3 regions of the Bacillus vallismortis genome follow, and region 2 is predicted to be linked to each of the others. Evidence: riboswitches for the same ligand, from Rfam matches in the RefSeq annotation. Region 2 holds a riboswitch; each other region holds the start of a gene.

Region 1 (3,271 bases), 1.9 Mb from region 2:
AAGAGATGACACAGGAAGACTAAAACAGGATAGCTGTAAAGGCAATTGGACACGCTAACGTTATGGGAGGTGTCCAATATGGCTTTCAGCAAACAAAAGCTCGATGTCACCAATGATGTGACAGGCCGCTTTCAAAATGGCCGGCTCTCGTTATATCATGAAAATGAGAGGATCGGACAAATGACAAGCATGAATGAATATGAGCTTAAATCCGGTTATTCCTTTGAAAATGAGAAGTTTTATAAGACAGCTGACGTGGTCTCAGGAAATGACGCAAAATATGTGGACTGTGACTACGAAAATGGCTGGTGTTAATGATGGCGGTGAATTTCACTGCCTTCTTTTACAATCTGAACGTTTCAAATTTGACGCGGCAGGTGAAGAAAATGGATGAGCTGGAAAAGGTTTTGATTGTCGAAGGGAAATCAGATAAAGAGAAAATCGAAAGCGTCTTGAATGAACCGGTGCGCATTATCTGCACAAACGGAACAATCAGCCAGCTGAAGCTTGAAGAATTGGCTGACGAGCTTTACGATAAAGACGTCTATATATTGGTTGATGCTGATGAATCAGGCGAGAAATTGAGAAAACAGCTGAAAAGAGAGTTTAACGAAGCCTGCCATCTGCATATCGACAGAGCCTATAAAGAAGTCGAGGCTGCGCCCAGGCACCATGTCGCCTCTGTATTGCTGCGCGCGAATTTGAATGTCCATACTATTTTTCTTGAAAGAAAGCCCCGAGGTGTATAGCATGAAAGAACTCCAGGAACATGAACTTGAGCACATTTCTGATGATGTGTATCTTCTATATTTATATACTCCATTTTGCGGCACTTGCCAGCTTGCAAGCAAAATGCTGACAGTCGTGAAAGAAATGCTGCCTGATGTCGCCTTCTATCAAAACAATGTCAATTATTCTCCGACTTTCGCAAAAGCGTATCAAATTGAGAGCGTTCCTTGTTTTCTGCTGTTTAAAGGCGGAAAAGTGGTCGAAAGAGGATATGCGTTTCATTCCGTTTCTTATTTATATGAGCTGATCAAACAAAAATCATCTTCCGCATCCCATTTATGACATATTTCTCAGCACATTCCAATGAAATTGTCGTTCGTTTTATAAAGGGGTTCATATGCTAAAGAGAGAAATGTCTATGTATGACCAACAAATAGGAGGTTGTACATATGGAGAAAGCGGAAGTTTTAGAAGATGAGTATCAGCATCTGTTTTTAAGACCCCTTTTGAGCGCTTCAACATTGCTCATTACCTTCCAAGGAGAAACAGAAGCCTTAACCGTCTCAATAAACGAACAGGGAGAAATGAAAGAAATTTCTCAGCGCCAAACGTCCAACCTGACCTTTTACGGAAACCAATCCGAAATCATTCATTTATTGCACGGAGATATTTCCCTTCAGCATCTGATTCAGAGCGGAAGCCTGAAAGTTAAGGGGTCCTTCAGAGCCCTGTTAAAGCTAGAAGCGATTCTCTGGCTGACGAATGGTTTTTTTCAGAGGATTGCAAAGAATTAAAAAATAGCAAATTATTATAATAGTAAAAGTTGACATCATTTATTTTATTGACATGCAAACATCCCCCATGCTATTCTACATTAAGAATTTCCGGACGAAAAAGACTATATATTTCTCTTATCAAGAGAGGTGGAGGGAAGTGCCCTATGAAGCCCGGCAACCATCAACGCTGTTGAAATGGTGCCAATTCACACGAAGCGTTCAGCTTTGAAAGATGAGAGAAAGGCGTTTTATATAAGCCTTTCTGCTCACATGTGCAGAAAGGTTTTTCTTTTGCAGAAAATCCCGGAAGATTTCTTAGAATAGTGTTAAGGCAGGTGATTGCTTTGATCAATCTTCAAGATGTTTCAAAAGTCTATAAGTCGAAACATGGAGATGTCAATGCTGTCCAAAATGTCTCGCTTTCCATCAAAAAAGGTGAGATTTTTGGAATTATAGGATATAGCGGAGCTGGAAAAAGTTCCTTAATCCGTCTGCTGAACGGCCTTGAGAAACCAACCTCAGGAACCGTGGAAGTAGCGGGAACCAAGATTAATGAAGTAAACGGACGCGGGTTAAGAAAAGCACGCCATAACATCAGCATGATTTTCCAGCATTTCAATTTGCTGTGGTCGCGGACGGTCAGAGATAATATCATGTTTCCTCTGGAAATTGCCGGGGTGAAAAAGAACGAGCGTATCAAGCGCGCCAATGAACTGATTAAACTGGTAGGTTTAGAAGGAAAAGAAAAATCTTATCCTTCTCAGCTGAGCGGCGGACAAAAGCAGCGTGTCGGAATCGCCAGAGCGCTCGCAAACAATCCGAAGGTTCTCCTATGTGATGAAGCGACATCAGCATTAGATCCGCAAACGACTGATTCAATTTTGGATCTATTGTCCGATATTAATGATAGACTCGGTTTGACAATTGTGCTGATCACGCATGAAATGCATGTGATCCGCAAAATCTGCAACAGAGTCGCTGTCATGGAAAACGGAAAGGTTGTGGAAGAAGGCGAAGTTCTTGATGTCTTCAAAAACCCGAAAGAAGACATGACAAAACGGTTTGTTCAGCAGGTGACAGAGCCGGAAGAAACGAAGGAAACGCTTCAGCACCTTCTTGATGAAACAGCATCAGGAAAAACGGTTCAGCTCACATTTGTCGGTGATTCGGCTGAACAGCCTCTGATTACAGAGATGATCAGAAACTTTAATGTCAGCGTCAATATTTTGCAAGGGAAAATTTCGCAAACGAAGGATGGAGCTTACGGTTCACTGTTCATCCACATTGACGGTGACGAGGAAGAAGTGCAAAACGTGATCCGGTTCATTAATGACAAACAGGTAAAAGCAGAGGTGATCACGAATGTTTGAAACATATTTTCCGAATGTTGATTTAACTGAATTGTGGAACGCGACATATGAAACCCTTTATATGACGCTGATCTCTCTGCTGTTTGCTTTTGTTATCGGGGTGATTCTCGGCTTGCTGCTCTTTCTGACAAGCAAAGGGAGCCTCTGGCAGAATAAAACGGTCAACTCTGTGATTGCGGCTGTTGTCAACATATTCAGATCGATTCCGTTCCTCATTCTAATTATTTTATTGCTTGGTTTTACGAAGTTTTTAGTCGGCACGATCTTAGGGCCAAACGCCGCATTGCCGGCGCTGGTGATCGGCTCGGCACCGTTTTACGCGCGCCTCGCTGAAATCGCGCTGCGCGAGGTAGACAAAGGTGTTATCGAAGCTGCCAAATCAATGGGAGCCAAGAC
Region 2 (3,271 bases):
ATTCGCGAAAGCCTTCCCTGATTTTTGCATCTTCCAATACAAATCTCGTAATCTCTTCTTTTAAACGGCTTGGCAGAAGGCCGAACATCCGCCCGACACCTTCCTTGATCGACAGCGTTTTGGAAAGGACGCCGTCTTTTAATGCGTTCCACTCCGGCGGAGCGAATGTTTTCATGATGTTTATAATGTTGTCATTCATCGTGATGGTGCCGTCAAAATCACAAATAATGAATGGCTTTCGAGTCGTCATAAGGCTTCAACCTTTCCCCATTTATCAAGCGCCAGCTTCAGATCTTTGCATTGTTCGGCTTTTTCATCAATCGGCTGAGCTTCTAAGACAGCATCAATTATGGCTCTGAACGCTTTGCCACCGCCCTGGGCGCCGTTCGGATGTCCGTGTACGCCTCCCCCGGCGTTTATAATATGATCTATGCCGAAATCCCGCATTAAAAGCGGAACCATACCGGGATGAATGCCTGCTGACGGAACGGCAAATGTTTGGTTAAAGGCATCCTCTCTCACACATTCTTCGTGAATCGCCAGCGCATCTTCTTTTGGAAGCGCAACTGAACCGTACGGAGATGGGAAGAGACTGAAGTCGGCTCCGCAATACCGGTTCAATTTTCCGAGCAAAAGAGCGTGAGAAAATCCGTAGAACGGAGAAGACGTAAACGCCCCGCTGACAGCTGGATGAGCCATAATCGGGATTGCGATTTCGGGATCTTCCGCCAGACTTTGCATGACGTCCAAGCCGTAAGCGAAGACATTAAACAATAGCGCATCCGCCCCCAATTCAGCAGCGCGTCTCGCTTTGTCGTTCAGATCAGCCGTACGCCCGGTCAAATTGACCGCATACAGCGTTTTATGCCCGGTTTGCTCATACGTTTCTTTCAATACTTGCTTTCCTTCTGTAATTCTTGTTTCAAAAGGCGCCAGGCCTGTCTCAAAGAAAATTTCATCGTCCTTAATCAGGTCAACTCCGCCAAGCGCCTGCTGTCTGAGCTGTTCTTTAATATCACTCAGGTCTCTTCCGATAACCCCTTTGAAAATGCTCATTAACAGCGGTCTCTCAAACTCTCCCAGCAGCTTTCGAATGCCGTATACACCAAACTTCGGTCCCGGCAGCGTGCGCTTAAACGCGTCAGAGAAGTGAAGATCGAGTAATTTGATTTTTCCGTCCAGCGACAGCTTCCCAAACACTGTTGTCAGCAAAGCCGGGATATCCTGAGAGAAATTGATGTCAGGATAGGCAATTGTGATCACCGCTTGTTTTCCTGACGCAGGAGTCCCCTCTCTTTCCTCGACCTTTATCACCCGTCCCTTGTGCTTTTGCATTTGCTCCTGTTTTACAAGGGGCAGATCAGTCCAGGAGCCTACTGTCAATCCTGTTGCGATTTGTTCCGCTTTTTTCTCTGTATCGGCTCCCGGTTCGGTCAGGAGATATGTTGCTAATAACTCACCCATGCCAGAGCTCCTTTCATTTCATCCATATAAAAAAACCTCTTCAAACAGCAATCGCGTCTAAAGAGGTTTCGTTTCTCGTCCGAATCTTATCTCTCAGCCGCCAGCTGCAAGAATTAGCACCGTGCTTTATAAGTCGGTTGCCGGGCTTCATCGGGCTCGTCCCTCTGCCTGCTCTTGATAAGAAAATATAGATTTTATAAATTATTTTGAATTATCCCATCGTTATCAAGTCTTGTCAATGCTTTTTTGGGTAAACAGGTTCAGCTTCCCAATTCGATAAGCGGCCTCTTTGAGTCTTTCTTCACTTGTCAGCAGCCCGACTCTGACATAGCCCTCGCCATATTCACCGAAACCATTTCCAGCCGCAACGGCCACATTCGCTTTTTCCAGCAAAAGGTCTGAGAACTGCTCGGAAGTATAGCCTTCAGGCACGGGCAGCCATGCAAAAAAAGAACCTGCCGGAGCAGCCACTTCCCAGCCGATCTCCCGGCATGACGCAATCCAAGCGTTTCTCCTGCTTTCATATCGGGCATTTTGCTCCGCCACGCACGTTTGATCACCTAGCAGTGCCGCCGCTGCAGCCTCCTGAGTCGCTCTGAAAAGACTGACAAACATATGGTCTTGATACAGATTGATCGCTTCAATGACCGAAGCGTTTCCGACGGCAAAGCCGATCCGCCACCCCGCCATATTATACGTTTTTGACAGCGTATAAATTTCAATGCCGATATCCTTCGCACCTTCAGTCTGCAAGAAGCTTAACGGCTTACAGCCGTCAAATCCTACAGCGCCGTAAGCAAAATCATGAACAACACAAATCCCGTTTTCTTTTGCAAAACTCACGGTTTCTTCAAAAAAACCGGAGGTAGCAACAGCTCCAGTCGGATTATTCGGATAATTCAAGTACATCAATTTCGCCTGTTCTCTCACTTCAGCGGGGAATTTGCTGTAATCAGGCAGAAACGCCCTGTCCTTTACGAGCGGCATCATTTCCATCTTCGCTTTCGCGAGTGCCACACCTGACCAGTAATCAGGATAGCCCGGATCCGGAACTAAAATCGTATCTCCGGGATTCAGCAAACATTGCGGGAGCTCAACCAGACCGGCTTTTCCGCCGAATAATACAGCGACTTCCGTCTCCGGGTCAAGGTCAATGCCGTATTCTCTTTTATAAAATGCCGCCGCTGCTGATTTCAGGCTGTATGAGCCGCGAAAAGACGAGTATTTATGATTGTCAGGATCAGCAACGGCTCGTTTCATTTCCTCGACGATATGTTCCGGAGTCGGCTGATCCGGATTTCCCTGTCCGAGATTGATGACGTCATGTCCTTCTGCAAGCTTTCGGTTCACTTTTTGCACCAAAGAAGCGAAGAATTGCTTAGGCAGCTCCTTTAATACATGAGACTGTTCAAATTTCATCTATTCTCACCTTCTAAAAAAATCTTGAAATGATAGTCCATCATCATATATGGTTAAATGAAAAAAGTAAAGAAAAATGTGGAGTGATCAAAAGATGAAATGGACCATATCTTGCCTGCAATTTGATATTTCATACGGAAAGCCTTCAGAAAATATCAAAAAGGCTGAATTCTTTATCGAAAAAGAAAGCAAACACGCGGATGTTCTTGTTCTTCCTGAACTATGGACGACCGGCTATGATCTGGCCAACCTTGATGAGATCGCCGATAAAGACGGGCGTTCTGCTCAGAGCTGGCTGAAGAAAACAGCAAAAAAACATGGCGTCCATATTGTCGCCGGATCGGTTGCTGTCAGAAAGGATTCCGATGTTTATAATACAATGTACATT
Region 3 (3,271 bases), 260 kb from region 2:
CAATAAAAAATCGATCCGAACTTCCATGAACTCTCCCCCCTGTCTTTTCACTGACAAAACACTCTGTCTCCCGTAATGATACGTAACAGCATTTTATTTGTGAAGTCCTTATATAAAAAATAGAAGGCGCGAGGCCTTCTATTTTTTCTCGTATGTCCATCCATTTTCCTGATACACTTTTCCATTTTTCATTAAATGGCCGAGCGCGCGTTTAAAAGCGGCTTTGCTCATGTTAAAACGTTCTCTAATATCGTCAGGCTCGCTTTTGTCGCTATACGGCATAGCGCCGTTTCTTGTTCTCATATACGTCAGAATGTACTCGGCATCTATAGACAACGCATCCTGTTTTCTCGGAAGCAGCGACATGTTGACTGAACCGTCTTCTTTTACTTGAATCACCCGTCCCGTGATTCTTGAGCCGAGTCTTGGCTCCTCTTTTCTTTCTGACGGATGGATAAAACCGCGGATGCCGTCGTCCGTAATGATGAATGAACCCGTTGCGATCAATCTGTACACCGTACCTGTCAGCTCTTTATTCATCAGGTCTTCTGAGGCGTCAGTAAAGAGTTCGCTGATGATATCTTCCGGCGCTGGTTTCGCAAACATGCGCCCCCGGTTCGTCACCTTCAGCATACAGTAGAGCTTGTCGCCTTTTTGCGGCCAGACATCCTCGTATGGCGGCAAATGCTCAGTTGCGACAAGCGCATCCTTGGATAAGCCGACATCAACGAAAACGCCCATATCTTCCACTTTATCCACCACTTCGACCCAGCCGTACTCGTCCGCGCTGATGGACGGAATTTTCATCGTGGCCGCAAGTCTTTCCTGCTGGTCGACGTATATAAAGACCTCTACTTCGTCTCTGTCCTCGATATCCTCAGTTATTTCACTGTTATGTAAGAGAATCGTGTCTTCTCCATCGGTCAAAAAGTAACCGAAGTCGGTTTGGTGATCTATACTCAAGGTTAGTTGCTGCCCTGGTCTCATGCTATCGTCCTTCCTGTTCCGCTTGTTTTCCGCGGATTCTGTTAACATTTTTTCCAATCATCACAAATTGATTCTTTGTTCTGTTGGAAGTTTCTCTTTATTCTACTATAATCAACACATAAGTTAAATGTTATGGAGGTTTTCATATGGCAAAAGAAAGTTCATTTGATATTGTATCCAAGGTCGAGTTGCCTGAAGTGCAAAACGCGATCCAAATCGCACTCAAGGAAATCAGCACACGCTATGACTTTAAAGGCAGCAAAAGCGATATTACTTTAGATAAAGAGGAGCTTGTCCTCGTTTCTGATGACGAATTTAAATTAAGCCAGCTGAAAGACGTGCTGGTCAGTAAATTGATTAAGCGAAACGTGCCGACAAAAAACATTGATTACGGCAAGATTGAAAGCGCGTCAGGCGGAACGGTGCGCCAGCGCGCCAAACTTGTTCAAGGCATTGACAAGGATAATGCCAAAAAAGTTAATGCGATCATCAAAAACTCCGGATTGAAAGTAAAGTCACAAGTGCAGGATGATCAAGTTCGTGTAACCGGTAAAAACAAGGATGATCTGCAGCAGATTATCACAGCAGTGAGAGGCGCAGATTTGCCAATTGACGTTCAATTTATAAATTTCAGATAAATTTTCTGAATCCTATTGATTATTGTCTTTATTTTCGGTAAATTTGGAGAAAGGGAAAAAGCCCCGCAGCTTTTGGCATTTCCTTATACGAAAACTTCATATCCGTTCTTATCAAGAGAAGCAGAGGGACTGGCCCGACGAAGCTTCAGCAACCGGTGTAATGGCGTTCAGCCATGACCAAGGTGCTAAATCCAGCAAGCTCGAACAGCTTGGAAGATAAGAAGAGACAAAATCACTGACAAAGTCTTCTTCTTAAGAGGACTTTTTTTATTTCTCTTTTTTTCCTTGCTGAATGTGAATAAAGGAGGCAGACAATGGGACTTTTAGAAGATTTGCAAAAACAGGTGTTAATCGGTGACGGCGCCATGGGGACGCTCCTCTACTCCTACGGCATTGACAGGTGCTTTGAGGAACTCAACATTTCAAAGCCGGAGGAAATTCAGCGCATACATAAAGCGTACGTTGAGGCTGGAGCCAATATCATTCAAACAAATACGTACGGAGCCAATTATATTAAATTATCCAGGCACGGGCTTGAGGGTGACATTAAAAAAATGAATCAGGAGGCAGTGAAGATTGCGCGGGCTTCAGCAGGCGATGCGTACGTTTTGGGGACAATGGGCGGCATCCGCACATTTAATAAAAACGCGTACAGCCTTGACGAAATCAAACGCAGCTTTCGCGAGCAGCTGTACCTGCTCCTGCATGAACAACCGGACGGCTTGCTGTTGGAGACGTATTATGATTTAGAAGAAGCCCGTGAAGTGCTGAAAATCGCACGCAAAGAGACCGCCCTTCCAATTATGCTTAACGTCTCCATGCACGAGCAAGGTGTACTGCAGGACGGGACACCGCTTTCTGAAGCATTGCGGTCAATCGCGGATCTCGGGGCTGATATCGTCGGCATTAACTGCCGGCTCGGCCCTTATCACATGATTGAAGCGCTAAGCGAAGTGCCGATTTTTGATGATGTGTTTTTATCCGTTTATCCGAACAGCAGTCTTCCTTCGCTGGAAGAGGGACGGCTCGTCTATGAAACAGACGACACATATTTTCAAAACAGCGCCTTAGAATTCCGCAAGCAAGGCGCGCGGATTATCGGCGGCTGCTGCGGCACCACGCCAAATCACATTCAGGCGATGGCGGAAGCGGTTGGCGGGCTTGCCCCCATTACTGAAAAAGAAGTCAAAGTCCCTGCTAAAGAATGTATTTCTGTTCAGCATGAGCGGACAGAGCCCGGTTTGAATGAGATCGCAGTTGAAAAACGCTCCATCATCGTAGAGCTGGACCCGCCGAAAAAATTGAGCTTTGATACGTTTTTGTCCGCCGCTGCTGAATTGAAAGAAGCAGGAATCAACGCCCTGACGCTCGCCGACAATTCTCTGGCTACTCCGCGAATCAGCAATGTTGCCTGCGGCGCTCTTGTGAAGCAGCAGCTCGATATGCGCTCCCTTGTCCATATTACATGCCGTGACCGAAACATTATCGGCTTGCAGTCACATTTAATGGGCCTTGATACGTTAGGGCTGAATGACGTGCTGGCCATTACAGGCGACCCTTCTAAAATCGGGGATTTTCCGGGAGCGACGTCTGTGTATGATTTAACATCCTTTGATTTAATCAGGCTGATCAAACAATTCAACGAA

What was found. A riboswitch is a leader RNA that binds a small molecule or an ion and turns the genes downstream of it on or off. The one in region 2 is predicted to bind S-adenosylmethionine.
Region 1: it holds a riboswitch for S-adenosylmethionine, as region 2 does, so the genes downstream of both, metN (methionine ABC transporter ATP-binding protein MetN) here and mtnW (2,3-diketo-5-methylthiopentyl-1-phosphate enolase) in region 2, are expected to answer to the same signal.
Region 3: it holds a riboswitch for S-adenosylmethionine, as region 2 does, so the genes downstream of both, BV11031_RS12615 (bifunctional homocysteine S-methyltransferase/methylenetetrahydrofolate reductase) here and mtnW (2,3-diketo-5-methylthiopentyl-1-phosphate enolase) in region 2, are expected to answer to the same signal.

Annotation. Positions count from the first base shown of each region.
Region 1 covers NZ_CP026362.1:187,564-190,834, forward strand. Annotated here, with positions in the region: gene gcvH (glycine cleavage system protein GcvH) at 1-23, shown strand, start outside; gene BV11031_RS00955 (YusG family protein) at 79-315, shown strand; gene BV11031_RS00960 (toprim domain-containing protein) at 387-749, shown strand; gene BV11031_RS00965 (thioredoxin family protein) at 751-1,071, shown strand; gene BV11031_RS00970 (SCP2 sterol-binding domain-containing protein) at 1,179-1,523, shown strand; SAM riboswitch class I at 1,638-1,744, shown strand; gene metN (methionine ABC transporter ATP-binding protein MetN) at 1,850-2,875, shown strand; gene metP (methionine ABC transporter permease MetP) at 2,868-3,271, shown strand, end outside.
Region 2 covers NZ_CP026362.1:2,070,100-2,073,370, forward strand. Annotated here, with positions in the region: gene mtnX (2-hydroxy-3-keto-5-methylthiopentenyl-1-phosphate phosphatase) at 1-250, opposite strand, end outside; gene mtnW (2,3-diketo-5-methylthiopentyl-1-phosphate enolase) at 247-1,464, opposite strand; SAM riboswitch class I at 1,548-1,648, opposite strand; gene mtnE (methionine-glutamine aminotransferase) at 1,690-2,883, opposite strand; gene BV11031_RS11230 (carbon-nitrogen family hydrolase) at 2,978-3,271, shown strand, end outside.
Region 3 covers NZ_CP026362.1:2,330,928-2,334,198, forward strand. Annotated here, with positions in the region: gene BV11031_RS12600 (DUF3784 domain-containing protein) at 1-27, opposite strand, end outside; gene BV11031_RS12605 (CvfB family protein) at 139-1,035, opposite strand; gene BV11031_RS12610 (YajQ family cyclic di-GMP-binding protein) at 1,134-1,625, shown strand; SAM riboswitch class I at 1,731-1,848, shown strand; gene BV11031_RS12615 (bifunctional homocysteine S-methyltransferase/methylenetetrahydrofolate reductase) at 1,940-3,271, shown strand, end outside.